Regions from separate parts of the Lelliottia sp. CFBP8978 genome, predicted to be linked through region 2. Evidence: predicted binding sites of a transcription regulator. Region 2 holds the regulator's gene; the other holds the start of a gene.
What was found. The regulator Fur, encoded in region 2, represses iron uptake genes when iron is present. The targets are predictions, from matches to a motif close to ATAATAATGAGAACNACTATCAA.
Positions count from the first base shown of each region.

Region 1: fhuE (ferric-rhodotorulic acid/ferric-coprogen receptor FhuE) is a predicted target of Fur. The motif match lies at 3,167-3,189, and genes of this name have one in related genera.

Region 1 is NZ_CM188253.1:1,169,848-1,177,010, forward strand. Features, by position in the region: gene SOM82_RS05425 (autotransporter outer membrane beta-barrel domain-containing protein) at 1-1,982, shown strand, start outside; gene SOM82_RS05430 (hypothetical protein) at 2,495-2,893, opposite strand; gene fhuE (ferric-rhodotorulic acid/ferric-coprogen receptor FhuE) at 3,236-5,398, shown strand; gene SOM82_RS05440 (EAL domain-containing protein) at 5,395-6,282, opposite strand; gene SOM82_RS05445 (methyl-accepting chemotaxis protein) at 6,360-7,163, opposite strand, start outside.
Region 2 is NZ_CM188253.1:1,316,922-1,324,084, forward strand. Features, by position in the region: gene glnS (glutamine--tRNA ligase) at 1-951, shown strand, start outside; gene chiP (chitoporin ChiP) at 1,393-2,790, shown strand; gene chiQ (ChiQ/YbfN family lipoprotein) at 2,844-3,173, shown strand; gene fur (ferric iron uptake transcriptional regulator) at 3,295-3,741, opposite strand; gene fldA (flavodoxin FldA) at 4,035-4,565, opposite strand; gene ybfE (LexA regulated protein) at 4,723-5,010, opposite strand; gene ybfF (esterase) at 5,140-5,913, opposite strand; gene seqA (replication initiation negative regulator SeqA) at 6,097-6,639, shown strand; gene pgm (phosphoglucomutase (alpha-D-glucose-1,6-bisphosphate-dependent)) at 6,664-7,163, shown strand, end outside.

The DNA.
Region 1 (7,163 bases), 150 kb from region 2:
TGATCAACCAGTCCCAGATTACTGCTTCCGGCACGGGGGGAAGTGGGATCAGAGTCGGCAATTACGCTTCTGGCTACAGCATTGCAAACCAGTCTGGCGGCGTGATTTATGCTGAAAATGGCTACGGTGTTCAGCTGACCAGTAATTCGACGGGCACCAGTCTGACTAACGCCGGAATTATTGACGGTGGTATTGCTGGTATAGCGCTCACGGGCGATGCGCAGGCGGACAGCATTATCAACACCGGATTTATTATTGGTGGCGGTACGGGCGCGGGTGTTCTTTTTGCCGACAACGGTAACACCAACCTGTTTTTAAACCGGGGGATTATCGGCTCCGTCGAAGGGGATGCGATTCGGGCAGAGAATAATATCGACATCACCAACGGCATCAACAATGAAGGCATTATTATTGGCCGGGTGAATGCTCCGGGCAGCAACATGAGCAACAGCGGTATAGTTGAGTTACTCAGCACCAGCCAGCCATCCACAGTCAAAAACTACAGTCAGAGCAATGCAGGTGTACTGGCACTCCAGGCCGACAGTACCAGCAGTTACGGGCAACTTCAGGTTGCCGGAAACGCTGCGCTCAATGGACGAACGCTGGTTATTACCCGGGGCAGCACCAGTTTTGCTGACGGGGATAAACTGACGGATGTCGTCACTGCGGGCAGCATCACGGGTACACCTTCAGCTGTTCTCGATGATTCACTGCGCTATCAGTTCGTTCAGGAGCAGACGGATTCCCGTTATTCGTTGAAAATTGTCGAGACGAAATTAACCACCGTCACCAATGCCGTTAAAGAGATATCCAAAAATAACTCGCTGGCGGGGGTCGGTAAGGCACTCGATTCCATCATTGATAAAAATACCGCAACCAATCCACCCGGCGGAAATACCACACCGACCCAGAGTACTGACTGTTCGGGCGCGCTGGCAGGTACCGTATGCGCAATTACGTCATCCTTTAATGCAGCCCAGGTGCACAAAAACGTTGTTCAGCTGGCGCCATTGATGGATGGAAGCATGACCTATATCGAGATGAACAACCTTCGTGCGTTTGGCGATATCGTGGGCAATCGTCAGGAGTCGATGCGCGGGCAGGGATTCACCGATGAGTTTAATCCTGAAAAATATCTTTGGATCCGTCCGGTCGGTCGTTGGGATAATCAGTCAAGCCGTGGGGATTACACCGGGTATAACGCCGATACGCGCGGGATAGCCATCGGTGCTGATGCCCTTGTCTATGACCAGGCTCGTCTTGGCCTGGCGCTGGGAATGAGCCGGACGGATGTCAACGATACCTCCTCTGATATCCGCCATGATGCGCAGCTCGAAAGCTGGAACGTGCTGGCCTATGGGGGTTATGACTTCACTCCGGATACCGGAATGACATGGCAGACTGGCTTTGGTCGCAACACCACCAAGGGTAACAGATACCTCAACATTGAGAATCCCGCCGACGGAAGCAGCGCCTACCGCGGTGTGGCCCGCTCTGACTATGATAGCCACACCCTGCAGGCAGGACTGGGTTTGCAGAGTCAATTCCATCCGTCGGACGACATAACCCTCACGCCGGAACTGCGCACGGACTACTACCGCGTCAAAGATAAGGGATATCAGGAAAGTGGCGCAGAGGATTTAGGTCTGAAAGTGGATGGCTCGACAACGGAAGCCTTTGTGGTGTCCAGCAAAGTGAAGGCAGGCGTGAAGCTCTCCGATATTGTCAGTGTGCACGGATACCTGGGGGCAGGCTATGACACGATGAACGATCGCTCAGAATCGAAAGTCGCTTTCATCGGCAGCGCGGACACGCCATTCACTTATCAGGGAATGAGCGAAAGCCCATGGATTGCGATGACTGGAGTCGGAGTCACGGCGAAATTCAGCGACGTACTGGATGGCACAGTACAATACGATGCCGGACAGCGAACCCGATTCACCAGCCAGAGCGTCAGCCTTAAAGTCCGTTACGCATTTTAAGGTTGTTTGCCTGAAATGAAACGGCCATGAATATCGTCATTCATACGTCGTAATCTAAGCACCGGAGCCTGAAAAGGCCCGGTGCTTTTGCGTGTGAACGTTTATTTTGACGCAGTCGTATTCTCATTATTTCCCGTTATTACAGATGCAGAAATTCCTGCGAGTGATTTTTATCCTTAGATGAATTCAATCAACAAACTGTATTCATAACATGAATGGTGGTTAATGGTAATTTACTTTAAATCATACTCAGAAAAATAATGTGAGCGTAATTTGTTTTTAAGTAATGAGTCTGGGCAATGTTACCTGTGTCGACGTTAAACAATGGAATGATGAGGGAGACAGAAATGAGTGGATTAATAAAATCATCAGTGGGATTTTACAAGGCCATATAATGCAAGGTCTGGTAAATCGTCGGCAATCTGAATGGAAGGTTTTTAATAATAATGGATATGCTAAGTTATGAAATGGTTTATATCGATTCTGTGTTTTTATCCAATCTTTTTTTTTCATCAACGGATGATATCGCCAGTACGTTTGAAAATGAGACATATAAAATAGAACTTAGCCAGGGTAATTGTGTCGGTAATGATTTTGCCTGCGATGGCATAACATATCATTCCTTGAATAAGAAAAACGGATCTGTACTGACTATCATGAACGGTAGCACGCTCAATGAAGGTGAGTTGCAAAATTTCAGGGGTATATTTTTCGCAATAAAGATTATTTTTATACATTAACACCGGACCCGGATTCATATTCAAATGAGTCTCAAGCATGGATACTAACAGTAACGAAAAATACAAAAGGGAAAGATAAAATATTGCTGCAACAAAAAATATATTAATTACAAGTTGTGAAGCGATTGCTGTCTGTTGGGTGATTTTGTCCTGTGCGGTGTTTTTCATCATGATGCAGTCTAAGAGAAGGGGATACTAAAAGGCTACCTATGCGCATCAGTTTCTGCTGGAGCAGAAAGTGTAGCCGCAATGGTTTTAACATCAGTTGTGCCCAATGAACCCGCCATCCGTGCGGGTTTTTTTGCCTGCAGAAATTCGCTGACGCCGCTTGAGTCCACGGGGCCGGGAGACAGCAACCAATCAGCACGGATTCGAGCAAATTTTTAAACTCATATACATTTACTTACATTTAACTGACAAATTGATCTATGCATGTTAGTTTAAATAATTATGATTTCGATTCTCATTTAAAGCGCTACAGACGCATAACAACACTTCCTGATGGGAAACACTATGTCTTTCAATGGCAGGGGAAAACGCGGGAAATGGCTCGCGTTAGCACTTAATACACCGTTCCGTTTTTCACTTCTGGCAATCAGTATCAGTACCGTGATCCACCCGGCGCTGGCGGCTGAAAGCAGTAGTGAACAGGATATGGTGGTTTACGGCGGAGACAGTCTCGCCGCCGATGAACAACAAGACTATGCGGTCAAAACCACGCGAGCAGGGACAAAAATGTTGCTGGCCCCGCGTGACGTCCCGCAATCCGTCAGCGTTGTCACGCAGCAGCGGATGAAAGATCAGGATCTGCAAAATATTGATGAGGTGCTGACAAACGCAACCGGCGTCTCATCGCAGCAAATTGACAGCGAGCGGTCGAACTATTTTTCCCGTGGCTTCGAGATAACCAATTTCTCGTACGACGATATTCCGACCTCCATGGGCGATGCCTGGAACTTTGGCGATGCGACGTCAGACACAGCTATCTACGATCGTATCGAAGTGGTTCGCGGTGCGGCGGGTTTGATGACCGGCGCAGGCGATCCGGGAGCATCGGTGAACATGGTGCGGAAACGGGCCGACAGCAAAGGATTTATCGGCAACGTCAGTGCGAGCTACGGCAGCTGGAATAAACAACGGTATGTTGCCGATCTGGCCGCCCCTCTTAATAGCGATGGCAGCCTGCGCGGGCGTGTCATTGCAGGGTATCAGGATCAGGGCAGCTGGCTCGATCGCTATGGTAAACGTAAAAAATTCCTCTATGGCGTGATGGATGCCGATCTTACGGCTAGCACCACTCTCTCTCTGGGCTGGGATTACCAGCAAACCAATACCGCAAATCCAACCTGGGGGGGCTTGCCTGCCCTGTACAGTAACGGGTCCCGCACGCATTACGATCGTCACGTCAACACGTCGGCAGACTGGACGGGCTATACCATCGAGTCGAGAAAAGTCTTCGCCAGTCTGACCCATAGCTGGGATAACGGCTGGTCGTTTCGCCTCAATGGCACTCACGGTGAGCAGACGTTTAACGACACTTTGCTTTATGTGATGGGCAATCCTGATGCCACTACCGGCGAAGGGGCAAGCGGGTGGGGAAGTCAGGATCGGGGTAAACGTACTCTGGATTCATTCGACTCCTACGCCAGCGGACCTTTTGCACTGCTCGGACGGCAGCATCAGCTTATGGCTGGGGCAAGCTACAGCCGTCAGCATAACGCCACGTTCAGTAAAGATGGTCCAATGGACAGCGTCGGTATATTCAACAATCACTGGGATGGCAGCGTGGCTGAACCGGTGTGGAGCGACTGGTATCAAAATGCGGATGATATTGTGCGCCAGAAATCGGCATACACCGCCGCGCGCCTCTCGCTTGCCGATCCGCTGTCTCTGATCCTGGGGGCGCGCTACACCCAGTACAGCACCAACGGCAGCAGCGGGGAGATGCGTAAATACAACACCACCCCTTACGGCGGTGTGGTGTATGACATTACGGAAAGCCTGTCTGGCTACGCCAGCCACACGTCGATTTTCGCGCCGCAAACCAAGCGCAGCAAAGACGGGGCCTGGCTCTCTCCTGTCACTGGCAAAAACTACGAAACGGGTCTGAAAGCCGACTGGATGGATGGCCGCCTGACGACAAATGTCGCCGTGTTCCGTATTGAACAGGAAAACGCAGCAGAAGCGATCGGCGGAGAATTTGTGAACGGCTCCAGCGAGCAGGCCTATCGCGCGACCAAAGGCGCGGTGAGTAAAGGCGCCGAGTTCGAGGTCAATGGGGCGGTCACCGATAATCTGCAGCTGACCTTTAGCGCCACACGCTATGTTGCCCGCGATACGGACGGACGCTTCAATAGCTACGCGCCGCAAACCCAGCTGAAACTCTTTAGCCGCTATCGTTTGCCGGTGATGCCGGAGCTGACAGTGGGGGGCGGCGTAAACTGGCAGAACCGGGTTTACAAGGATGTGACAGGGCCAGAAGGCGAAACCCAGCGACTTTATCAGGGCAGTTATCCGCTGGTTGATCTCTTTGCGCAGTATCAGCTGACCAAACAGCTGGCGGTTCAGGCTAACATTAGCAATCTGTTCGATCGCGAATACTATTCGTATCTGGACGATTCTGCGGTGTATGGCGAGCCGCGCAATGTCTCGGTTAGCATGCGCTACACCTTCTAAATCAGATTGCCTCGCAGACCATGCGGGGCAATGCTCTGCGCCATCACCACGCTTATCAACTCGTCTACCGGCAGGGGTTTGCAAAAATAAAAGCCCTGCATAAAGTCGATCTGTTTTGCCCGCAGATAGTCACACTGCGCCAGGGTTTCCACCCCTTCGGCGATGATTTTCATGCGCATGTTTTTTGCCAGAGCAATCACGCTGTCAACCAGTCGCGTATCGGCGCTGACGCCAATCTGGCTAACGAACATTTTATCGATCTTAATAAACTCCGGATTCAGCGCAGAAATGTAGGACAGATTGGAATAACCCGTGCCAAAGTCATCCAGCGCCACGGAAATGCTGGCGCGCCTGAGCGCCGCAAACCAGTCGCTTATCTGTGGCGTGAAATGCAGCGGGTGTCGTTCGGTGATCTCCACCACCACCTGGCTTTGGTTGGCATTGAATTTTTGTAACAGCTCGCAGGTGTCGATTTCAAAATGAGGATCGAGACAGTTTTGCGCACTGATATTAATACAAATATAGGTCCCAACCGGGAAACGGTGAATCTGATGTTCCAGATCGGTAATGACCTGGCGGATAAGCGAACGCGTCAGCGGAATAATCAGATCGTGTTTTTCTGCCAGCGGAATGAACACGTCAGGTGAAACGTAGCCATACGCCGGATGCCGCCATCTGGCGAGGACCTCGACACCGGCAATTTTCCCCGTTTCACCATCAATAAAAGGCTGGTAAAAGGGGCGAATCTGCCGCTTTTCTATGGCCGCTTGCAGGGTTTTTACTGGCGTATTTGAATATGTTTTTTTAAGCCGTGAAAGAGAACGGGTTAAAAACGAACCCATGCCAGCGACCGAAGCATGATTTTTGTTAAGGATGTTTGCCATAAATACTTTTATCGTTCTCGCCAGGTCATCCTGAAACGAATCACCCGGCGAGGATGGGCTAAATCAGAGGGCCAGGGTTAAAATTTAACCCAGTCATCCTGATCGTGAGCGGGATCTTTTTTGGCGGAAGTCAGCGTCACTACGCTGGCTTTCATCGCCGGGCGGCTTTCAGGGCGCTGTCGCGGCGTCGTCGGGACACGGAAGATTGAGACGACTTTTTCCAGCTGTATCGCCTGATTTTCCAGCGAACTGGCTGCGGCAGAAGACTCTTCCACCAGTGCGGCATTCTGCTGTGTGGTGGTGTCCATTTCGGTCATCGCCTGAGCAATTTGCGCGATCCCACGGCTTTGTTCGTCCGTCGCAGCGGCGATTTCGCTCATGATGTCGCGAACCTGGGTAACCGAGGCCTCAATTTTAGACATCGCTTCGCCAGCCCCTTCCACCAGGTTAAATCCGCTATCAACGTATATCGCTGATTCATTGATCAGGTTTTCAATCTCTTTAGCCGACTGCGCACTACGCTGGGCGAGCGTGCGAACTTCCGCCGCGACTACGGCAAAACCTTTACCCTGTTCGCCTGCACGAGCGGCCTCTACCGCTGCATTGAGCGCCAGAATATTGGTCTGGAAAGCAATGCTGTTAATCACGGTCGTGATCTCAGAGATGCGGTGCGAACTGCTGCGCACATTTTTCATCGTTTCGATCACTTTCTTTGAGATCAGGCTCCCTTCAGTCGCGTTTTGCGAAGCCTCTTGCGCCAGATCACGCGCCTGGTTTGCATTTTCTGCATTCAGCGCCACGGTTGATGTCAGCTCTTCCATGCTGGCGGCGGTTTCGACCACCGCGGCAGACTGTTGCTCGGTGCGCGAGGATAAATCCAG
Region 2 (7,163 bases):
CTGTACGACTGGGTGCTGGATAACATCACCATTCCTGTGCATCCGCGTCAGTACGAGTTCTCTCGTCTGAATCTGGAGTACACCGTGATGTCCAAGCGTAAGCTGAACCTGCTGGTCACTGACAAGCACGTTGAGGGCTGGGATGACCCACGCATGCCGACCATCTCCGGTCTGCGTCGTCGTGGTTACACCGCCGCGTCTATCCGCGAGTTCATCAAACGTATCGGCGTGACCAAACAGGACAACACCATCGAGATGGCCTCGCTGGAATCGTGCATTCGCGAAGATCTGAACGAAAATGCCCCGCGCGCAATGGCGGTTATCGATCCGGTAAAACTGGTTATCGAAAACTACCCGCAGGGTGAAAGCGAGCAGGTCACTATGCCTAACCATCCGAACAAACCGGAAATGGGCAGCCGTGAAGTACCGTTTAGCGCGGAGATCTGGATCGACCGTGCTGACTTCCGCGAAGAGGCGAACAAGCAGTACAAGCGTCTGGTTCTGGGCAAAGAAGTGCGTCTGCGCAACGCGTATGTGATTAAAGCCGAACGTGTCGAAAAAGACGCCGAAGGCAATATCACCACCATTTTCTGCAGCTACGATGCCGACACGCTGAGTAAAGACCCAGCCGATGGCCGCAAAGTGAAGGGCGTCATTCACTGGGTGAGCGCAGCACACGCGCTGCCGGTTGAAATCCGTCTCTACGATCGTCTGTTCAGCGTACCGAATCCTGGCGCTGCTGATGATTTCCTGGCGACCATCAATCAGGAATCGCTGGTGATCAAACAGGGCTACGCCGAACCGTCCCTGAAAAACGCTGAAACCGGTAAAGCGTACCAGTTTGAGCGTGAAGGCTATTTCTGCCTCGACAGCCGTTATGCAACCGCTACCAAACTGGTATTTAACCGTACCGTTGGGCTGCGTGACACATGGGCTAAAACGGGCGAGTAAGCCAGGTCAATGAGAGACAAACGCCGCTGCCAGCGGCGTTTTTTTTGCTTATCGATCATGTTGTTACTTTGTTGGGCTGTTTCTTCGTAAAAATAGCGGGTCAATCAGCTGCTACTTATTTTTTAAAATAAAGTTAAGATCGAAAATAAATAAGCGAAATGAAAGCGTGTAAGCGTTATCAATTTATATTAATTAATGAATTTAAACGGTTTTTCTCTCCTTAGTTCCGCTATCTGCAATATGTTACAAATCACTACCAATTATGTGCACTTCGTCATAATCCTGCATTTTGCCTGCTAAAAATCATTGATAATTCGCGTCGCGAAAAATAGTCTAAAGACGGTAGTTAATTCGAGGGTATTTCTGACTACCCCTGACCATTTAGGTCTTTTTAGCTTTTCGCCGTTTAAGGCGTTTTAATTCGTCAAAGAGGAACAATCTATGCGTACGTTCAGTGGCAAACGTAGTGCGCTGGCGCTGGCTGTTGCCGGTGTGACAGCCATGTCAGGCTTTATGGCTGCTCCGCAGGCTCAGGCGGCAGGATTTATTGATGATTCTACACTCACGGGCGGTATCTATTACTGGCAGCGTGAACGTGACCGTAAAGACGTCACTGAAGACAAATACAAAACCAACCTTTCTCACTCCACCTGGAACGCCAATCTGGATTTCCAGTCCGGCTATGCCGCCGATATGTTCGGTATTGATATTGCGGCCTTTACCGCCATTGAAATGGCCGAAAATGGCGATAGCGCGCACCCGAACGAAATTGCGTTCTCGTCCAGCAATAAAGCGTATAAAGAAGACTGGTCCGGCGATAAGAGCGGCATTAGCCTGTATAAAGCGGCGGCTAAATTTAAATACGGTCCGGTATGGGCGCGCGGCGGTTATATTCAGCCAACCGGTCAGACGTTATTAGCGCCGCACTGGAGTTTCATGCCGGGTACATACCAGGGGGCAGAAGCCGGAGCTAATTTCGACTACGGCGATGCAGGCGCGCTGAGCTTCTCCTATATGTGGACCAACGAATATAAAGCGCCGTGGCACATCGAGATGGACAAGTTCTATCAGAACGATAAAAAGACCAAAGTCGAATATCTGCACTCGCTCGGCGCGAAGTATGACTTCAAAAATGATCTGGTGCTGGAAGCCGCGTTCGGTCAGGCAGAAGGCTATGTCGATCAGTATTTTGCCAAGGCGAGCTACAAATTTGATATTGTCGGCGGCCCGCTGACCACCAGCTATCAGTTCTACGGCACGCGCGACAAAGTCAGCGATGGCGGCGTGAACGATCTGTATGACGGCACCGCCTGGCTGCAGGCCCTGACCTTTGGCTATAAAGTTGGCCAGGTTGATTTACGTCTCGAAGGAACCTACGTCAAGGCGGAAGGGCAGCAGGGCTACTTCCTGCAGCGTATGACCCCAACCTACGCCTCTTCAAACGGTCGTCTGGATATCTGGTGGGATAACCGCTCTGACTTCAACGCCGACGGTGAAAAAGCGCTCTTCTTTGGCGCGATGTATGACCTGAAGAACTGGAATCTGCCGGGCTGGGCGGTTGGGGCATCTTATGCCTACGCCTGGGACGCAAAACCAGCGGATATGGCCACGCCGGATGCTTACTACGACCCGAACTATCGTCTGAAAGAGTCCTCTTACAGCCTCGACGCAGTTTATACCCTGCAGGATGGCCGCGCGAAGGGCACGATGTTCAAACTGCACTTCACCCAGTACGACAACCACTCCGATATTCCAAGCTACGCGGGCGGTTACGGCAACATCTTCCAGGATGAGCGTGACGTGAAATTTATGGTCATCGCACCGTTCACTATCTTCTGATAATCACGCCGGCGAGGTGTTCCCCCCACCTCGCCGGAATGGAGACGGCTATGCTGAAAAAAATTATCTGTGTGGCGGCGCTGGCGTCGGCACTGGCTGGCTGCGCACAGCCCCAGGCACCTAAAGAAGATTCGCGTCTTAAAGAGGCCTACAGCGCCTGTATCAATACCGCAGAAGGCTCGCCAGAGAAGATCGAAGCCTGCCAGAGCGTACTGAATGTGCTGAAAAAAGAGAAAGCGCATGAGCAGTTTGCGACGCAGGAAAACGTTCGCGTGCTGGATTACCAGGCGTGTATTCAGGCGCGTAAAACGGGTAACGATCAGGAAGTGGCAAAGCGTTGCGACCGCATCTGGCAGGAGATCCGCAGCAACAACAGTCGGTAACACGTCGCGCCAGATCATTCGCGCTCTAAAGTGCCCGGAAGCTTCAGCTTACCGGGCTTTTTGTCTTATAACAGGCAAAAAAAAGCCAACCGTCAGGTTGGCTCAGAGTATGAAAATGCGATTATTTCGGTTCGTGCGCGTGCTCTTCTTCGCGGCAATCGCCTTCAGCACAGTGGCCGTAGAGATACAGGCTGTGGTTGGTCAGGCGGATGCCATGGCGCGTGGCAATTTCACGCTGGCGTGCTTCGATAGAGTCGTCGCTAAATTCAATCACCTTGCCGCAATCGAGGCAGATAAGGTGATCGTGGTGATGCTGTTGCGTCAGTTCAAAAACGGATTTTCCGCCTTCAAAATTATGACGGGTGACAATCCCGGCGTCGTCGAACTGGTTCAGGACGCGATAAACGGTCGCCAGTCCAATCTCTTCGCCCATGTCGATCAGACGTTTGTATAAATCTTCCGCACTGACATGATGATTGTCCGGACCTTGCAGTACTTCCAGAATTTTTAAACGAGGAAGCGTAACTTTCAGGCCAGCCTTCTTCAATGCGGTATTGTTGTCAGTCATGCGGAATCTGTCCTGTTGCTAAACGATTCACTTCAAATAAGAAGTGACAGAAAATGCACTTGGGATAATGCGTCTCATTATAGAACTGCCACGCCTAAATGAAAACTGCAAGTCTCAAGCAAAGTATGCTTATAAAAACGTGGTATCGCCAACAAACTTGTCTGATGGCATCCACTTTAACCCGGGGACATTGTACAGGTATGGAGATAAAAGTTAAAAATTTGTAGCAATTATTTTAATCGGTTTTATCTATCAATGAGGCGCAACAAATTATGTCGCGCCTCAACATTCAGTCAGGCGTTCAGAATGTCATCGAGGTGCAGTTCTTCACGGATCTGCTTAACCCATTTGTCCACTCGCTCGGCGGTCAGCTCCGGCTGACGGTCTTCATCAATTGCCAGACCGACAAAGTGGTCGTCGTCCGCCAGACCTTTGGACGCTTCGAAATGGTAGCCCGCCGTTGGCCAGTGACCGACGATAACAGCGCCGTGAGGCTCAATAATGTCGCGGATGGTGCCAAGTGCATCGCAGAAGTATTCTGCGTAATCTTCCTGGTCGCCGCAGCCGAACAGGGCAACAAGCTTGCCATTGAAGTCGACTTCTTCCAGCGTTGGGAAGAAATCATCCCAGTCGCACTGCGCTTCGCCGTAGTACCAGGTCGGAATGCCAAGCAGCAGAATATCGTAACCTTCGAGATCCTCTTTGCTGCTCTTAGCAATGTCATGCACGTCGGCAACGTCTTTACCAAGCTGTTTTTGAATGTTTTTTGCGATGTTTTCGGTATTACCGGTATCGCTGCCGAAGAAAATGCCGATGATTGCCATGAGTAAAATAACCTCTTGAAACTTAATGGTATGGTGGCACGAATTGTCCACGGATAAGGGCAATCATAGCAGAACAGAGAAGTCAGCGGAAACTGCTATCGGCCCGGACTGCACTCTGTGCTACATGAAAGTGATGAAAGGATGATATTTCAGGCGATCATTGGCTGTTGCGCCATGCCTGGAGCTGCGCCATCAGCATCTCTTCGATAAGCTCGCTGCGGCTGATCTCACGGGCATCGGCCAGCTCACTTAAGGCATCTGCAGCTTCCGCGTTGAGTTTTAGCTCGACGCGTTTAAGCCCACGACTTTTGTCGCGTTTAAGCTGATTGCGTTTATTGATACGCAACTGTTCATCACGCGATAGCGGATTGGTTTTAGGTCGTCCCGGTCGACGTTCAGTCGCGAACAGATCTAATGTCGTGCGGTCCGTTTGTTCTTTGGCCATGATTCAGAGACTTCGGGGGAAAACAAGCAGCCCTGCTATTGCCCGGGCGATGAGCGCGACATCATACATCACGGATACCAGCACGCCAACGACTGGAGGCCAGCTGGCAACCAGTCGCTGACTTTTTAATCAAATCGCGTTATCAGCGAGATAGCGACGAATCGCGCGCAGCACCGCTTCTGGTTTTTCGGCATGTACCCAGTGTCCGGCTCCGGCAATCACATGCGCACGCGCCTGCGGGAATTGCGCCAGCAGCGTATCGCGATAGGCGTCGGTGACGTACGGTGAATTGCCGCCGCGAATGAACAGAGTAGGGTGCGGCCAGGCCGTAACTGGGTCCCAGCCAACGATTTCAGCGTACTGATCCCACAGCACAGGGACGTTAAAACGCCATTCGCCGTCGACGAAAGATTTCAGCAGAAACTGAATCACCCCTTCTTCATCAAGGTATTCGCGCATGACAGGCGCCGCCTGCTGACGGGTGGCCGCTCCGGCTTCGGTCACGGCGTTGATGGCGGCAAAGATTTCATCGTGGCGGCGCACGTCATAATCGACAGGCGCGACATCGATCACCACCAGTTTGTCGATACGCTCCGGGGCCAGTGCCGTCAGCGCCATCACCGCTTTGCCACCCATTGAATGGCCAATCAGCGTGGCTTTTTCGATACCGTTCGCATCCAGCGTCTCCAGCAGATCTTGCGCCATCGCGCGATAGGTCATTTCAGGGCTTCGCTCTGAAAGGCCATGGTTACGCATATCCACCTGCAAAATAGAGTGATCGGCAACCAGGTCGCGCGCCAGCACGCCCAGGTTATCGAGGCTACCAAAAAGACCGTGAACCAGTACGATGGGAGAATTATTGTTCGGCGATTGTGCAGATTGCGCTCGGCTATTCAATTTCATGGCAAAGTTCTTTTTTTACGTATGTCAGGTTAGGGTATTATGTTGACCATTCTGCCGCCCGGCTGCAAGGTTCCAGTTTATTCCGACTTTTGCTGCTTCACGGGCATGACCCTATCCGCGGTTGGGATTAGCCCTTATAATCCCAACGACTTGTATTCAGATAAGATATTGCACTGGATTAAGATGAAAACAATCGAAGTTGATGATGAGCTCTATCAGTATATTGCCAGCCACACGCGACATATTGGCGAGAGTGCGTCCGATATTTTACGGCGTATGCTGAAATTTTCCGCCGCCTCACAGCCTGCAACTCCGGTTTCCAAAGAGGTTCGTCAGTCAAACGTTGTTGCTGAAGCCAAAACAGTAGCACCGGTGAAAGACAAAGTCCGCGCGGTGCGCGAACTGCTGCTTTCCGACGAATACGCCGAGCAGAAAAAAGCGGTTAACCGCTTTATGCTGGTGCTGTCTACACTCTATTCACTGGATAACAAAGCGTTTGCTGAAGCGACCGAGTCGCTGCACGGTCGTACCCGCGTCTACTTTGCGGGCGACGAGCAAACGCTGCTTGCCAACGGCAATCAAACCAAGCCTAAACATGTCCCTGGTACGCCGTACTGGGTGATCACCAATACCAACACCGGACGCAAATGCAGCATGGTTGAACACATCATGCAGTCGATGCAATTCCCGGCGGAATTGATTGAAAAGGTTTGCGGTACCATTTAACCCTTGCACAGGAAGGACCAGGTAATGGCAAATCACGATCGAGCGGGTCAACCTGCACAACAAAGCGATTTGATTAACGTCGCTCAGCTTACCGCGCAGTACTACGTACTAAAGCCGGAAGTGGGCAACGCAGAACACGCAGTGAAGTTTGGTACGTCTGGCCACCGCGGCAGCGCGGCGCGCCATAGCTTTAACGAGCCGCATATTCTGGCCATTGCGCAGGCGATTGCGGAAGAGCGCGCCAAAAATGGCGTTACCGGTCCGTGCTACGTCGGTAAAGATACTCACGCCTTGTCCGAACCGGCATTTATTTCCGTACTGGAAGTGCTGGCGGCTAACGGTGTGGACGTTATCATTCAGGAAAATAACGGCTTTACCCCAACGCCTGCGGTCTCTAACGCGATTCTGGTGCACAACAAAAAAGGGGGAGCGCAGGCTGACGGTATCGTCATCACCCCTTCGCACAACCCGCCGGACGATGGCGGTATCAAATACAATCCACCCAACGGTGGTCCGGCTGATAC